3 regions of the Paenarthrobacter sp. NPDC089714 genome follow, and region 3 is predicted to be linked to each of the others. Evidence: riboswitches for the same ligand, from Rfam matches in the RefSeq annotation. Region 3 holds a riboswitch; each other region holds the start of a gene.

Region 1 (4,523 bases), on a different contig from region 3:
TGTAAGCAACAGCCGCCGAAGCAGCAGGAGCTGCGTCATCCACCGAGGACAACGACTCCAGGGTCACTACACCCACAACTTCGCGCGGGTGGACGGTTCCAAAGCTATCGCCACGGTCCAGCACCAGGAACGCCGGCTCGCTTGGCCCCAGCGACCGGGTGTGAAGTTCGACGGCGGCCTCCGCCGCTGTCAGGCCGTTCGCCAGGAGATGAACTCCGGCAGGCGCACCGGTGAGGAGCGAGCGGATGGTTCCGTCCGGCGTCGTCGGTTCCAGGAAGCCGAGCGAGGTGAGCCACGCGTCGTCGAAATAGGTGGAGAGGTAGTTCCTGCCCGAGTCGGGGATGACCGCAACGATGGTGTGGCTTTCATCCAAGGTGGCTGCAAGTTCCAGAGCCGCCGCCAAGGCTGTGCCTCCCGTGGCGCCAATGAGCAGCCCTTCCTCGAGTGCTGCACGGCGGGCGGTGAAGATGGCGTCGCGATCGCTGATGCTGAAGTACTTGTCCACCAAGGTGGTGTCGAACGCTTCAGGCCAGATGTCCTCCGCGGAGGCCGGGTGAAGGGGGTGACCGGCACCTTCGGTGTATTTGAGTGAGCCGTTGCCGCCACCGTAGCGGGAGTGCTCAGGGTCTGCCGCAATGACCTGGACCAGGCCGTCGCTGGCTTCCTTCAAGTAGCGGCCGGTGCCGCTGATGGTCCCTCCGGTTCCGACGCTCGCAACGAAATGCGTCACCGCACCCTCAGTGTCTTTCCATATTTCAGGTCCTGTGCCGGCAAAGTGCGCGTCGGGGTTGGCCGGGTTGTCGTACTGGAGTGCCAGCCAGGCACCCGGGGTTGAGGCTGCAAAGGCCGCCGCTCGGTTCGCCAGATGGTCCGGGTGTGAGCGCGGCACGAAGTCGGCCACCAGGTGCACTTCTGCCCCGAAAGCCCGGAGCAGCCGGACCTTTTCCGCTGCAGTGGCAGCGGGAGCGAAGATCACCGAACGGTAGCCCAGTTGTGCCGCCACCAGGCTCAGCCCGATCCCGGTATTACCGCTGGTTCCTTCAACCACCGTCCCGCCAGCCTTTAAGAGTCCGGCCTGTTCAGCTGCGCGGATCATGGACAGTGCAGCGCGGTCCTTGACGCTGCCACCAATGTTCTGGAACTCCAGCTTCGCGTAAATGCGTGGCCGGACGCCCGCGCCGAGCTTCTTCAAACGGAGCAGGGGAGTGCCACCGATGGCATCGAGGACTGATTCGTAGACGGTCATGCCGCCCACGCTAGGAGGCAGGAAAACCGCGCGCCAAAAAGCGTTGAGCAACACGTCAGGCGTCGCTACATGCGGCTCAACGCGACGCAACGCATCGTCACGCGGGGTACAGGCCGGAGTGGAAAATGACGAATTTGGCAGTCCGTTGACGCGGTGTTTCCCGCGTTGACGCCCCGCGTCAGGGCGTTTGTACATTCCTTGGAGGTGCTCCTAGATTCAGTTCCAGGTCAAGAGTCAGCGCGCCAAGGACCGGCTCGCGCTGCGGCAACCCTCAGGCATTAGGTGGCGGGGTGCTCCGGAAACAGACCTGGCCGCGTTTGCGGCAAGTGAATGTCGACCGGCCGCGCGGCGGCCTCTGAAAAGAGAGAACATGCCTACAAATTCTGTACCCGAATTCCGTTCACGCGTTGTTGGGCTGGAGCTCGACGGCGATGGAGCCCACCCGGCTGCGTGGCGAAAGGCGCTCCACGATCCGCAGGCGCTGTTGGGGGGCTTACGGATCCGTGAGACTGTCCAGGCCGCCGATATCGCGGGATTTCACCTTGCCACGTTCAAGGACACCCGGGCCGTGGATGCCGGCAGCACAGGAATCCCAACGCGTATCGACGCCATTCAGCGCGCCGCGTTCGCAGCGCCCCTCACGGGCTCCCTGGGCCTGGTTCCGGAAGCAGGAACGCTCTTCACTGAGCCATTCCACGTCGCAACCCAGCTCGCCAGCCTGGACTACTCCTCCCAGGGCAGGGCCGGTTGGTTGGTGAACGCCGCGAACCTGCTGGAGGAAGCCCGCTCCGTGGGCCGCACGCCGCTGGCAGAGAACGAGGTCGCGGCCGAGGCAGCCGATGTGGTCCAAGCCAGCCGCAGGCTCTGGGATTCCTGGGAAGATGACGCCGTGCTCCGGGACGTGTCCACGGGCCGCTACCTCGACCGGGACAAGATCCACTACGCCGACTTCGAAGGAGCGCGTTTCTCCGTGAAGGGACCGTCCATCATCCCCCGCCCCTTGCAGGGACAGTTGGTGGTATTTGCCCCCGCAGGTCTCATTCCGGCCGTCGAGGCAGACGTTGCCTTGGTATCCGCAGCGTCCGTTGAGGCCCTTCCGACGGCGGCCCACGCGGCAGCGGCGGCTGGTGCCCAGCGGACGCTCGTGGAGTTGGACGTCATCCTGGATGCCCGTGGACAGACGGCCGCCGAGCGCCTGGCCGAATTGGACTCCCACGAGGAATGGCAGGGCGGAGCCCGCTACGCCGGAAGCGCCGAAGGCCTGGTGGAAGTGCTCACCACACTGTTCGCAGCGGCAGACGGCGTTCGCCTCAAGCCTGCTGTCCTGGACATCGATCTTCCCGAACTGGCCTACAAGGTGCTCCCCGCGCTGCACAAGACCGGGTTGGTGACGCCACCCAAACCGGGCGCGACGCTGCGGGAAACGTTCCATCTTCCCCGCCCGGCCAACCGCTACGCCGCGGCCTGACCGACGCCCACGCATCACAGAAACCACAAGAGAGCTCACCCATGACCAAGCACCACCGCATCGCAGGCAACGGGCAGATCCAGTTCGGCGTCTTCTTCCAGGGCGTCAACCACACCACGGTCTGGAAGGACGCAGCCAGCGGCTCGCAGACCGATTTCGAATCCTTCCGCCGCGTGGCCCAGACCGCTGAACGCGGCCTGTTCACCGCGTTCTTCCTGGGCGAGGGCCTCCGCCTCCGCGAGCACCTCGGCAAGATCCACGACCTTGACGTCGCAGGGCGCCCGGACGCCCAGACCGCCCTCGCTGCCCTGGCAGCTGTCACCACCAACATCGGCCTGGTGGCTACCCAGAACACCACCTACAACGATCCCGCGGACCTCGCCCACCGGCTGGCCAGCCTGGACCTCCTGTCCGACGGCCGCGCCGCGTGGAACATCGTCACCACGGACAACGCATGGACCGGCGCCAACTTCCGGCGCGGCGGGTTCCTCAAGCACGAGGACCGCTATAACCGGGCCGAAGAGTTCGTCCAGACGGCCAAAGCGATCTGGGATTCCTGGGCCGACGGCGCAATCGCCGGGTCCCGGAACGACGCCCGCTGGCTCCGCGAAGGCAGCATCACTCCCGTGCACCGCAAGGATGCAAGCTTCGACGTCGAGATCACCGGCCGCCTCCCGCGCTCCACCCAGCACCACCCGGTGCTGTTCCAGGCCGGCGACTCACCCGATGGCCGGGACTTCGCCGTGCGGAACGCCGACGTGATCTTCTCGGCGCACCCCGAACTGGAGGACGCGAAGAAATTCCGCGAAGACATCGTCGCCCGTACCCTCAAAGCAGGCCGCCCGGCCGATGACGTGAAGATCTTCCCCGGACAGGAATTCATCCTCGGAGCCACGTCCGCCGAGGCGGAAGAGAAGCACCAATGGGTCCGCTCCCAACAGGTGGGTCCGGAAACGGCCATCGCCTACCTGGAACAGTTCTGGGGCCGCACCCTGGCCGGGTACGACCCCGACGGGCCCCTCCCGGACATCGACCCGGTGGTTGACGTCACCAACCCCACCCGCGGCAACGCCTTCCACGGCAAGAGCGCCAAGGAGCTCGCTGCCCAGTGGCGTGAGGAAGCCAAGGACAAGGGCTTGTCCATCCGGCAGTTCGTCGCCGCCAGGTCCCGCCTCAATGGCCGTGGCCTGGTGGGATCCTACGACGACGTCGCGGACAAGCTTGCCGAATACGCCCACACCGGGGCGGTGGACGGCTTCAACATCACCCCGTGGATCGTTCCGTCCGGTCTGGACGAGATCGTCAATGAACTTGTTCCCAGGCTGCAGGACCGCGGCGTGTACCGCACCGAATACGAAGGCAGCACCCTCCGCGAAAACCTCGGCCTCCGTGCGCCGCTCACCCAGCGCAGTTCACTCACCAGCACCCAACTCACAGAAAGCGAAGACGTCGCATGAGACTCCCCACACCGCCCGCAGCCCGCAACGGAAAGAAACCAGCCGCCGTCGCCGGCGTCCTGGGAGCCATTGCGCTCCTGGCCTCCGCTTGCGGTGGAGGGGCCGACGCCGGTGCGCAGCAAAGTGCCGCGTCCTCGCCCGTTCCGGGTGGGAACCTGAACTTCGCTGTTTCCGTTGACCGTGGCTGCATCGACCCGCAGCAGGTAGGCAACAACGACGCGATCGCGATTGCCCGCCAGACCGTGGCCTCCTTGACCTCGCAGGACCCGAAGACCGGCGAAATCGTGCCGTGGCTGGCCGAGAAGTTCGAGAACAACGCTGATGCCACCAGCTTCACTTTCACCCTGCGCAC
Region 2 (4,523 bases), on a different contig from region 3:
CCCCACCAACCAGACCACGGAACCCGCGACGATGACAGCCCCCGCCCGGCGGTATGGATGCCTCATGGCATGAAGATTAGACCTGTTTGAGGGCCTTCTCCAGATCCAGGATGAGATCGTCCACGTCCTCAAGACCGACGGACAACCGGACCACGCCATCGCTCAACCCGATCGCTGCGCGACCCTCCGGTCCCATGGCGCGGTGCGTGGTGGTGGCCGGGTGGGTGATGAGGGACTTGGAGTCGCCCAGGTTGTTGGAAATGTCGATGACGCTCAGCCCGTCCAGGAGCGCGAAAGCTGCTTCCTTGGCCGTCCGGCCACCGGACGGCGAGAGCTCGAACGTGAGCACGGTTCCGCCGGCCTTCATCTGCTTGGTGGCGAGCTCGTACTGCGGGTGCGACTTCAGGAGCGGGTACTTGACCCAGCTGATGGCCGGCTGCTGCTCGAGCCACTCGGCGATCTTCAGCGCGGAAGCCGAGCTGTGGTTCACGCGCAGCCCGATGGTTTCGAGGCCCTTGGTGAGCACCCACGCGTTGAACGAGGAAAGGGAGGGGCCGGTGTGGCGCATGAGTTGCTTGACCGGGCCATCGATGAATTCCTTGGTGCCCAGGATCGCCCCGCCCATGACGCGCCCTTGACCGTCAATGTGCTTGGTGCCGGAGTAGACAATCACGTCCGCGCCCAGGTCGCCACAGCGCTGCAGCAGGGGAGTGGCAAAGACATTGTCGACGACGACTGTCGCCCCCGCGGCGTGGGCCAGTTCGCTGACGGCCTGGATGTCCACGATTTCCTGCATCGGGTTGGACGGGGACTCGAAGAAGACGGCTGTGGTCGGCTCGGACAGGGCAGCACGCCACTGGTCCAGGTCCGGCCCGTCAACGAAAACGGTCTCCACGCCCCAGCGCGGCAGGATCTCATTGAGGATCACAAAGCAGGAGCCGAACAGTGAGCGGGCGGCAACCACACGGTCACCGGCACCCAGCAAGGCACCCAAGGCAGTGAAGACCGCGGACATGCCGGACGCCGTCGCGAAGCATGCCTCGGTTCCTTCCAGCAGTCTCAGGCGTTCCTGGAAGGTGGCCACAGTCGGGTTGCCGTAGCGGGAGTAGACGAAGCGCTCGTCTTCGCCCGTGAAGGCGCGTTCCGCGGCGGCAGCGGATTCGTAGACGAACCCGGAGTTCAGGAAAACCGGCTCTGCGGTTTCCTGGAAGTTGGTACGGTCAAGGCCACCGCGGACGGCCTGGGTGTCAGGGCTCCAGCCGGCGGCGTCAGGATTGAAAGTCACTTTTAGTCGTTCCCCAGGTTGGTCGGCAGGCCACGGTTCTTCCAGCCGTTGACGGTGCGTTCGCCATAACGGTCGGGTTCGCCCTCAAAGCCTTCAAGGACGTTGTAGGCCGTGAAGCCGGCCTGAGTAGCGGCGATGGCGGCAGCGATGGAGCGCTGGCCGGAACGGCAGATGAAAACGAGCTCCACGCCGTCGCCCTCGGGGGCCTGCTGTTGCAGGTCCTCCAGGAAGCGGGAGTTCGGGATGCCGCCGGCGAGGTTCCACTGGATGAACAGGGGATCGTTCTCCGTGGCCTTGGTGTCCGGAATACCGATGTGGGCCCATTCGCCCTCGGTGCGCACGTCCACCAGGATGGCGCCGTCTTCAAGTTTTGCCCACGCGTCCTGCGGGGTCAGGTCACCTGCGTAGCTCATGCGTGGCCCTCGAATGCTTCCTCGTAGTTGTCCAACTCGTCCACGGCGCTCGCAACAGCTGCGTCCGAACTGGCTACCGCAGCGGGCAGGATCACGGCCTGCGCCACGATGACGGTTTCGCCGTTGAACGTGGCCGCCGGGCTGCCGTGCAGCACGTAGCCCTCGGCCAAAGCAGCGGAGATCCGTTCGCAGAAGTCACGGGTATCAGGACCCGTGATCAGGCGGTAGGAGAGTTTTTCTTCAGTGGGTTCAGGCATTCGTGGTGCTCCTCAGTCACGCTTGCAGTTCGAAGTTCGAAGACGCCGAGTAGTCACCTGAGGCACCCCGCCGCGGGAGAGGGTTGCCGACCAGCAAGTCAGGGCTTAACGCTGGTGCTCATTACTCAAGAAAAACGTAACATCCGCGGCCGGGAAGCCGCATTTGGCGACTGCACCGCCGTCGTCATGTTGCGTAACCGGTGCCTCCCCGGGGCGGGCCGAACGGGGTCCAAATGTGACGCCGCGGGAGCATAATTGACGCAGTACGACCCCCTGTAACTTCGCATGAAATCAGGTCGCGGTGAACGGACACAGCAGTTCTACACTCAAGCCCATGCTTCATTTTGGATGGTTCGTGGGCCACGGATTCGGAGTCCAAGGCTGGGGGACGCCCGGCTACGGACTGGGTTACGACTGGAAGAAACCCGCGCTGTACCAGGAGGCCGTCAGGGCCTTCGAGCGATCCGGGCTGGACCTGTTCATCATCGAGGATTCCCTCACCGTTCCGGATACTTACGGCGGCACCGCCGAGGTGTCCTTGGCCCACGCATCCTTCGCGCCCAAACACGACCCCCTGGCCCTGGTTCCGTACCTGCTCTCGGCCACGCAGCACCTGGGGATTGTTCCGACCGTCAGCGCCTCCTTCTACCCGCCCTTCACCGCGGCGCGGCTCCTCGCCACGCTCCAGCACTTCTCCGAGGGGCAGCTCGGGTGGAACGTCGTCACTTCGGGCAGCGACCTCGCCGCCCAGAACTATGGCCTGGACCAACAGATCGAGCACGACCTGCGGTATGAGAAGGCTGAGGAGTTCGTCGACGTCGTCAGGCGGCTGTGGCGCAGTTGGGAACCTGGCGCTGTGCTTGAGGACGTGGAGGCCGGCAGGTTCGCGGACCACACCAAGGTTCACCCGATCAACCACCAGGGCGACTTCTTCAAGGTTCGTGGACCCCTCAATACGGCCCCGCTACCGGAGGAACCTGTGCTGGTACAGGCCGGGGCCTCGCCCCGCGGCAAGGCGTTCGCGGGCGGAAATGCGGACGTGGCGATCGCTTTGGCGCGCGGTGTGGACGGCATGAAGGCCTACCGCGATTCCATCCGCGAGGAGGCGTCGAAGGCGGGCAGGAACCCCGACGACGTCAAGGTCCTTTTCGTCCTCAAGCCCACCGTGGTGGGGTCCACTGCAGAGGCGGAGGAACTGAGGGCGCAGCGCCGGGAGCTCACACAACGGGATATCGACAGCCAACTCAACTCGATCTCCTACCTCTCGGTGATCGACTTCAAGAAGTTCGACCTCGACGAGCCCCTCCCCACCCTGAGCACCAACAGCAACCAGGGAACACTGGAACACTTCTCCAGGGCAGCCCCTCCAGGGTCCACGTTGCGCCAGATCCTGCAGGCCCGCAGCGGGGGAGCCGGAGACTCGATCATCGGCACCACGGAAGAGATTGCTGATTACCTCGAGGAGACCGGCGCGGCTGTCGGCGGGGACGGTTTCCTGTTCTCCGGCTTCGTCGATCCCGTGACGGTCCACGGCGTGTTGGACAAACTGACTCCCGAACTCCGGAGGCGGGGCTTGCTGCGGACGAGCTACGGCGACGGCGGTTTCCGCCAGAACCTTCTGGACTTCTGACCATGAATCCCGAGCCGAGGGTACTGGTGATCGGGAGGGCACCGATCCCTGTCCCGCTCGTGGCAGACGTCGCGTTAAATTCTGCGTTTCACGTGAAACTCAACCATGATGCGTTGACTTTAATCGGGCGCTCGCGGGAAATCGTCGAAGAGACGGCCGCGTCCGGGCAGCGGGTCTACGGACTCAACACGTTGCTCGGCTCAGGCCGTGACACGGCTGTGGAGGAGAAGTCAGTACTCGCCTACCAAGTACAAGTCGTCAGGTATCACAACAGCGGCGTTGGCACTTTCCTGGACCGGGCCGCCGCCCGCGCAGTGATCCTCGCCCGCCTCATCGGCTTCAGCCGCGGAGGCTCCGGTGTCCGACCGGAAACAGCCGGCTTCTACGCGGAACTCCTGAACCGTGGGGTGCATCCTGCCATCCCGGCCGAGGGCTCAGTCGGCTCATCGGACCTGACCCAACTTGCCGCCGTCGCCGCCGTCGCCATCGGTGAAGGCGAAGCTTTCGACGCCGAAGGCACCCTGGTGCCCGGCGCCAAAGCGCTCGCCGACGCCGGCCTGCAGCCCCTCACTCTCGCGGCCGGCGAGGCCCTCCCGCTGGTCAGTGCCAACAGCTACTCGGTGGGAGCCGGGGCGCTCGCCTTGGTTCGGCTGCAGCAGCTGGCCCGGCTCGCCGACGTCGGGCTGGCGTTGTCCTTGGAAACCACTGCAAGGTACGACGGCGGCGGGAACCTTAGTCCCTTTTCGCCGGCAATCCAGGCGGCCAAGGCGGTGGACGGGCAGCGCGAATCGGCTGCCGCCGTCCGTCGGCTTTTGAGTGGCGGGTGGCTGGAAGACGTCCGTCCCGAGGTTTCCGTGCAGGACGCCCTGTCCTTCAGGGCCGCGCCGCAAACACACGGAGCGTTCCGGGCCTTGGTTGCGCAGCTTCGCTCGGCGCTC
Region 3 (4,523 bases):
CCCTGCAGGAGTATCGTCGAATACCCCAACCTCCGTGCATCAGCTCCAAGGAGCCACTCATGGACTCTTCGTTCATCAACATCGCCATTGTGGTGGTGTATTTGCTTGCCATGCTGGCGTTCGGCTGGTGGGGCAAGTCCCGCACCAAGAACAACAGCGACTTCCTGGTGGCCGGCCGCCGCCTGGGACCGTTCCTCTACACCGGCACCATGGCCGCGGTTGTCCTGGGTGGCGCATCCACCGTTGGCGGCGTTGGCCTGGGCTACAAGTTCGGCATCTCCGGCATGTGGCTGGTGGTGGCCATCGGCGCCGGCGTCCTCTTGCTGAGCCTGCTGTTCGCCGGCACCATCCAGCGCCTGAAGATCTACACGGTCTCGCAGATGCTGAGCCTCCGCTATGGAAGCAAGGCCACCCAGACCTCCGGCATCGTCATGCTGGCCTACACCCTCATGCTCTGCGCAACCTCCACCGGCGCCTACGCCACCATCTTCGTGGTCCTTTTCGACTGGGAACGCTGGCTGGCAATCGCCGTGGGCGGTGCGATCGTGCTGGTTTACTCCACCATCGGTGGCATGTGGTCCATCACCCTTGCTGACCAGGTCCAGTTCATCATCAAGACCGTGGGCATCTTCCTGCTGATGCTGCCGTTCGTCATGAACGCAGCCGGCGGCCTGGACGGCATCCGCCAGCGCGTTGATGCAAGCTTCTTCCAGATCGACGGCATCGGCCTGCAGACCATCATCACGTACTTCGTGGTGTACACGCTTGGCCTCCTGATCGGCCAGGACATCTGGCAGCGCGTCTTCACGGCAAAGACCCCCACGGTTGCACGCTGGGGCGGCGCAACCGCCGGCGTCTACTGCATCCTCTACGGTGTAGCCGGCGCCCTGATCGGCCTCGCCGCACGCGTGGCCTTGCCGGACATCGACGTGGCAAACCTCGGCAAGGACGTTGTCTACGCCGAGGTGGCAACGCACATCCTGCCCATCGGCATTGGCGGCCTGGTCATGGCAGCTGCCGTTGCCGCGATGATGTCCACCGCCTCCGGCGCACTCATTGCCGCGGCCACAGTGGCTCGCGCAGACGTTGTCCCGTTCGTCGCAAGCTGGTTCGGCAAGACCATCAACACCGACGACACGGAGAACCCCGAGCACGACGTCAAGGCGAACCGCTACTGGGTCCTGGGCCTCGGCGTCCTGGCGGTCCTGATCTCCATGGCGGCCCAGGACGTGGTCGTGGCCCTCACCATCGCATACGACATCCTGGTAGGCGGCCTCCTCGTCGCCATCCTCGGCGGCCTTGTATGGAAGCGCGGTACCGGCATCGCGGCAGCCTGGTCCATGGCCGTGGGCTCGGTCCTCACCCTGGTCCTGCTGATCCTCTTCGCAACGGGTGTGATCGAGAGCGCCGACGGCGTCTACGCGAACGATCCCATCTACTGGGGCCTCGGCGCTTCGTTCGTGACGTTCGTGGTGATCTCTCTGCTCACTCCGCCCACCGATGCCGCCGTCCGCGCGGCGTGGGACAAGCGGGTTGCTGGAGCCATCTCGGATGAGCTCCCGCTGGACGCCCACCCGGTCACCAGCCACAAGGCCTGACAGGCTCGATTCACTGCGGTAAACCAAGCAATTCACGACGGCGGCGCCACCCTTCGCGGGGTGGCGTCGCCGTTTGCGTCGTCCCCGGCATCCACAAGCACACCCACCCCCATTGCGGGGAGGCATTAGGATAGGACGCAGCTTCAAGAGATGTGGCGCCAAGCTCCGACTGGCCGCACACCAACCCCATGTTCACGGGTGGTTCGGATGAGGAAGCGGCCCGCCCCGGACCAGAGACAACCGAGCGGGCAAGAGCACTCCCACCAAGGAGCAGTCCTTGCCGTACCAGGCTGAAACCAGCACGATCCAAGATCCCGCACACCGAGCAGGCGCATCCCAAGCGGCTTTGATCAACGCCAGCCCCATCGAAAGCGCCGCCCCCGCAGTCCGGGTGATTCCCGTCGTCGATCTCGTCCACGGCACGGTGATCATTGCAGCGCGCGGCCGCGCCGAACGCTTTCACCACCCCGAGCCCCGGCTGCTGGCCGCGGCGTTGGCACGGTCCGTCCGCGCCGCGCGTTGGTGTTCCGCGTCGCAGACGCTGACGGTGACCGTTGCCGCCGTCGGACGTGCCGCCGGGCGCGAGCGGCTCTTCAACCTGGTGCCGGCCGCCTAGGAGTCGTCGCCGTCGCCGCGGAATTCTTCCTCTGCCTCATCGAGCGGCACAATGCGCTCGTCGTCGTCCGCCACCTCGCCTTCCTCTGCCCAGGCCTCGTCCACTTCCTGGTCCTCGTTGTAGTCGTAGGCCGGATCCGATTCGATGGTTGCCCGTTCCGGGTGGTGGGGATGTGATTCGGTGCTCATGCTGCAACCTCCGTCCGACGGGCCGCACCAGGCGGTCCACTGACCGATGTGCGGGGAGTGCCCCGCCCCTGTCTATCCATCTGAGCACCGCCTCAAGGAGGGGTCAAGGGAGGGTTGCCGACGGCCGCAGCGCCGCTGCAGCAGGGTACGGAATTAAGGCATGCCGAACATTCCCGCTAAGGAATACCAGCCAAAAATCCCCGGAAATAAGCGGTACAGTGGGCGGTGCAAAGGGGCCGTAACCGTCCCATCAAGCCCAGGAGAAACAGTGCAACAGCACCAGGAATCCCACGGTCCGTCGAGCCCCGCTCCGGCCCCCCACCCCGCAGACGAAGCCCCGCGAACACCCACGCAGTCGGATATCCGGCGCTGGCGGCAGTACCTGGCAGACGAACGGGCCGAGGCCGCCGTCTACCGCGAACTCGCCCAACGCCGTGACGGCGAGGAACGCCAGATCCTCCTGGCCCTGGCAGAGGCGGAAGGCCGGCACGAAGCCCACTGGCTCAAGCTGCTCGGGGAACACGCCGGCATGCCCAAGGCGGCGTCCGCACGCAGCCGGCTCCTCGGTTTCCTGGCGCGGCACTTCGGATCCGTCTTCGTCCTCGCGTTGGCCCAACGTGCTGAGGGGCGCTCCCCCTATGGCACCGACCCGTACGCCACCCCCGCCATGGTGGCCGACGAGCAAATCCATGAGGAAGTTGTCCGCGGCCTCGCAACCCGCGGCCGCAACAGGTTGTCCGGCACGTTCCGCGCAGCGGTTTTCGGCGCCAACGACGGCCTGGTCAGCAACCTTTCCCTGGTGATGGGCATGGCCGCGACGGGCGTTTCCAGTGCCGTGGTGCTGATGAGTGGCGTTGCCGGCCTGCTGGCGGGTGCGCTGTCCATGGGTGCCGGCGAGTACGTCTCCGTCCGGTCGCAACGGGAACTGCTCAACGCCACCCTTCCCACCCAGGCCACGTTGGCCGCAGCGCCGTCCTTGGACGTGGAGCACAACGAACTCGTCCTGGTGTACCTGGCGCGCGGCATGACCAGGGAAGCTGCTGAACACCGCGCCGCCGAGCGCCTGGGGCTCTTCAGCTGCGACTGCGATCCCAGCCTTTCGCTCCAGCCAGAGAAGGAAGAGGTGGCGGACGAGCACGAGACCGTCGGTTCCGCATGGGGCGCTGCCATGTCGAGTTTCTGCTTCTTCGCCTCGGGCGCCATCGTCCCCATCCTGCCATTCGTCTTCGGCATGGTCGGCTGGAACGCGCTGATCCTGGCCGGAGCGCTGGTGGGCATTGCACTTCTGGCGACGGGCGCCGTCGTCGGGCTGCTCTCCGGAACGTCCCCGCTGAGCCGTGGCCTCCGCCAGCTGGCCATCGGCTTGGGCGCCGCAGCTGCCACCTACGGACTGGGCCTCCTCTTCGGAGCGGTGATCGTCTAGGCCTCGCCGGCATGAATAGACGGGACCACCCCGGTCCCGTAATGTTGGTTCGTCCTCTGCGCCGCCTGCGTGAACGGGGCCTGAGGAATGGAGAACCGTGGACACCGAGCATGGGGAGTCGCATGCGCAAGAACCCCGCCGTGCCGGCAAGGCGCTGCGTTTGCTCCTCGGCCTGGTCATGGCGGTGGTTGCGGCTGTAGTCGCCGTCCTGGTCAGCGGTTTCCTGCACGGCGATCCACGCATTACGGCCCTGGTCCCGGGCGCCGCCCTGCCCAACGCCCAAGAAGGCGGACCAGGCACGCACAACCCGGCGCGCGCCCTCAACGCTCCCCCGCCCGGGCTTGAAGAGGCCGATGCCCCGCTGGCGTCACCTCCCGCGCCGGCCTTCACGAGCGATTCATACAAGTTCCTGGCGACGAACGACGACGGCACACCGGTTGGCTATTCGCCGTGCCGGCCGCTGCACTACGTGGTCAATGACGCCTCGGCGCCCGCGGGAACGGATGGGCTGCTCCAGACTGCCTTGGCCAACGTCTCCGCCGCGACGGGCATCCAGTTCGTCAATGACGGCACCACGGACGAGCTGCCCACTGCGAAGCGGGAGCCCTACCAACCGGCGAAGTACGGCGAGCGCTGGGCACCGCTGCTGATTTCCTGGACCACGCCGGAGGCCGCACCCGCGCTGGAGGACAAGGTCA

Evidence for each region. A riboswitch is a leader RNA that binds a small molecule or an ion and turns the genes downstream of it on or off. The one in region 3 is predicted to bind S-adenosylmethionine.
Region 1: linked by a shared signal. The riboswitch ahead of ACIPY3_RS18775 (LLM class flavin-dependent oxidoreductase) and the one ahead of ACIPY3_RS11815 (hypothetical protein) in region 3 are both predicted to bind S-adenosylmethionine.
Region 2: linked by a shared signal. The riboswitch ahead of ACIPY3_RS20720 (DUF1737 domain-containing protein) and the one ahead of ACIPY3_RS11815 (hypothetical protein) in region 3 are both predicted to bind S-adenosylmethionine.

The regions. Positions count from the first base shown of each region.
Region 1 covers NZ_JBIVGX010000013.1:60,302-64,824, forward strand. The annotation lists gene ACIPY3_RS18770 (PLP-dependent cysteine synthase family protein) at 1-1,246, opposite strand, end outside; SAM riboswitch class IV at 1,472-1,581, shown strand; gene ACIPY3_RS18775 (LLM class flavin-dependent oxidoreductase) at 1,617-2,714, shown strand; gene ACIPY3_RS18780 (NtaA/DmoA family FMN-dependent monooxygenase) at 2,756-4,171, shown strand; gene ACIPY3_RS18785 (ABC transporter substrate-binding protein) at 4,168-4,523, shown strand, end outside.
Region 2 covers NZ_JBIVGX010000017.1:39,546-44,068, reverse strand. The annotation lists gene ACIPY3_RS20735 (hypothetical protein) at 1-66, opposite strand, end outside; gene ACIPY3_RS20730 (O-succinylhomoserine sulfhydrylase) at 77-1,285, opposite strand; gene ACIPY3_RS20725 (rhodanese-like domain-containing protein) at 1,288-1,698, opposite strand; gene ACIPY3_RS20720 (DUF1737 domain-containing protein) at 1,695-1,955, opposite strand; SAM riboswitch class IV at 1,969-2,081, opposite strand; gene ACIPY3_RS20715 (NtaA/DmoA family FMN-dependent monooxygenase) at 2,257-3,585, shown strand; gene ACIPY3_RS20710 (aromatic amino acid ammonia-lyase) at 3,588-4,523, shown strand, end outside.
Region 3 covers NZ_JBIVGX010000005.1:208,571-213,093, reverse strand. The annotation lists gene ACIPY3_RS11820 (sodium:solute symporter) at 60-1,598, shown strand; SAM riboswitch class IV at 1,740-1,859, shown strand; gene ACIPY3_RS11815 (hypothetical protein) at 1,876-2,214, shown strand; gene ACIPY3_RS11810 (hypothetical protein) at 2,211-2,402, opposite strand; gene ACIPY3_RS11805 (VIT1/CCC1 transporter family protein) at 2,671-3,825, shown strand; gene ACIPY3_RS11800 (matrixin family metalloprotease) at 3,980-4,523, shown strand, end outside.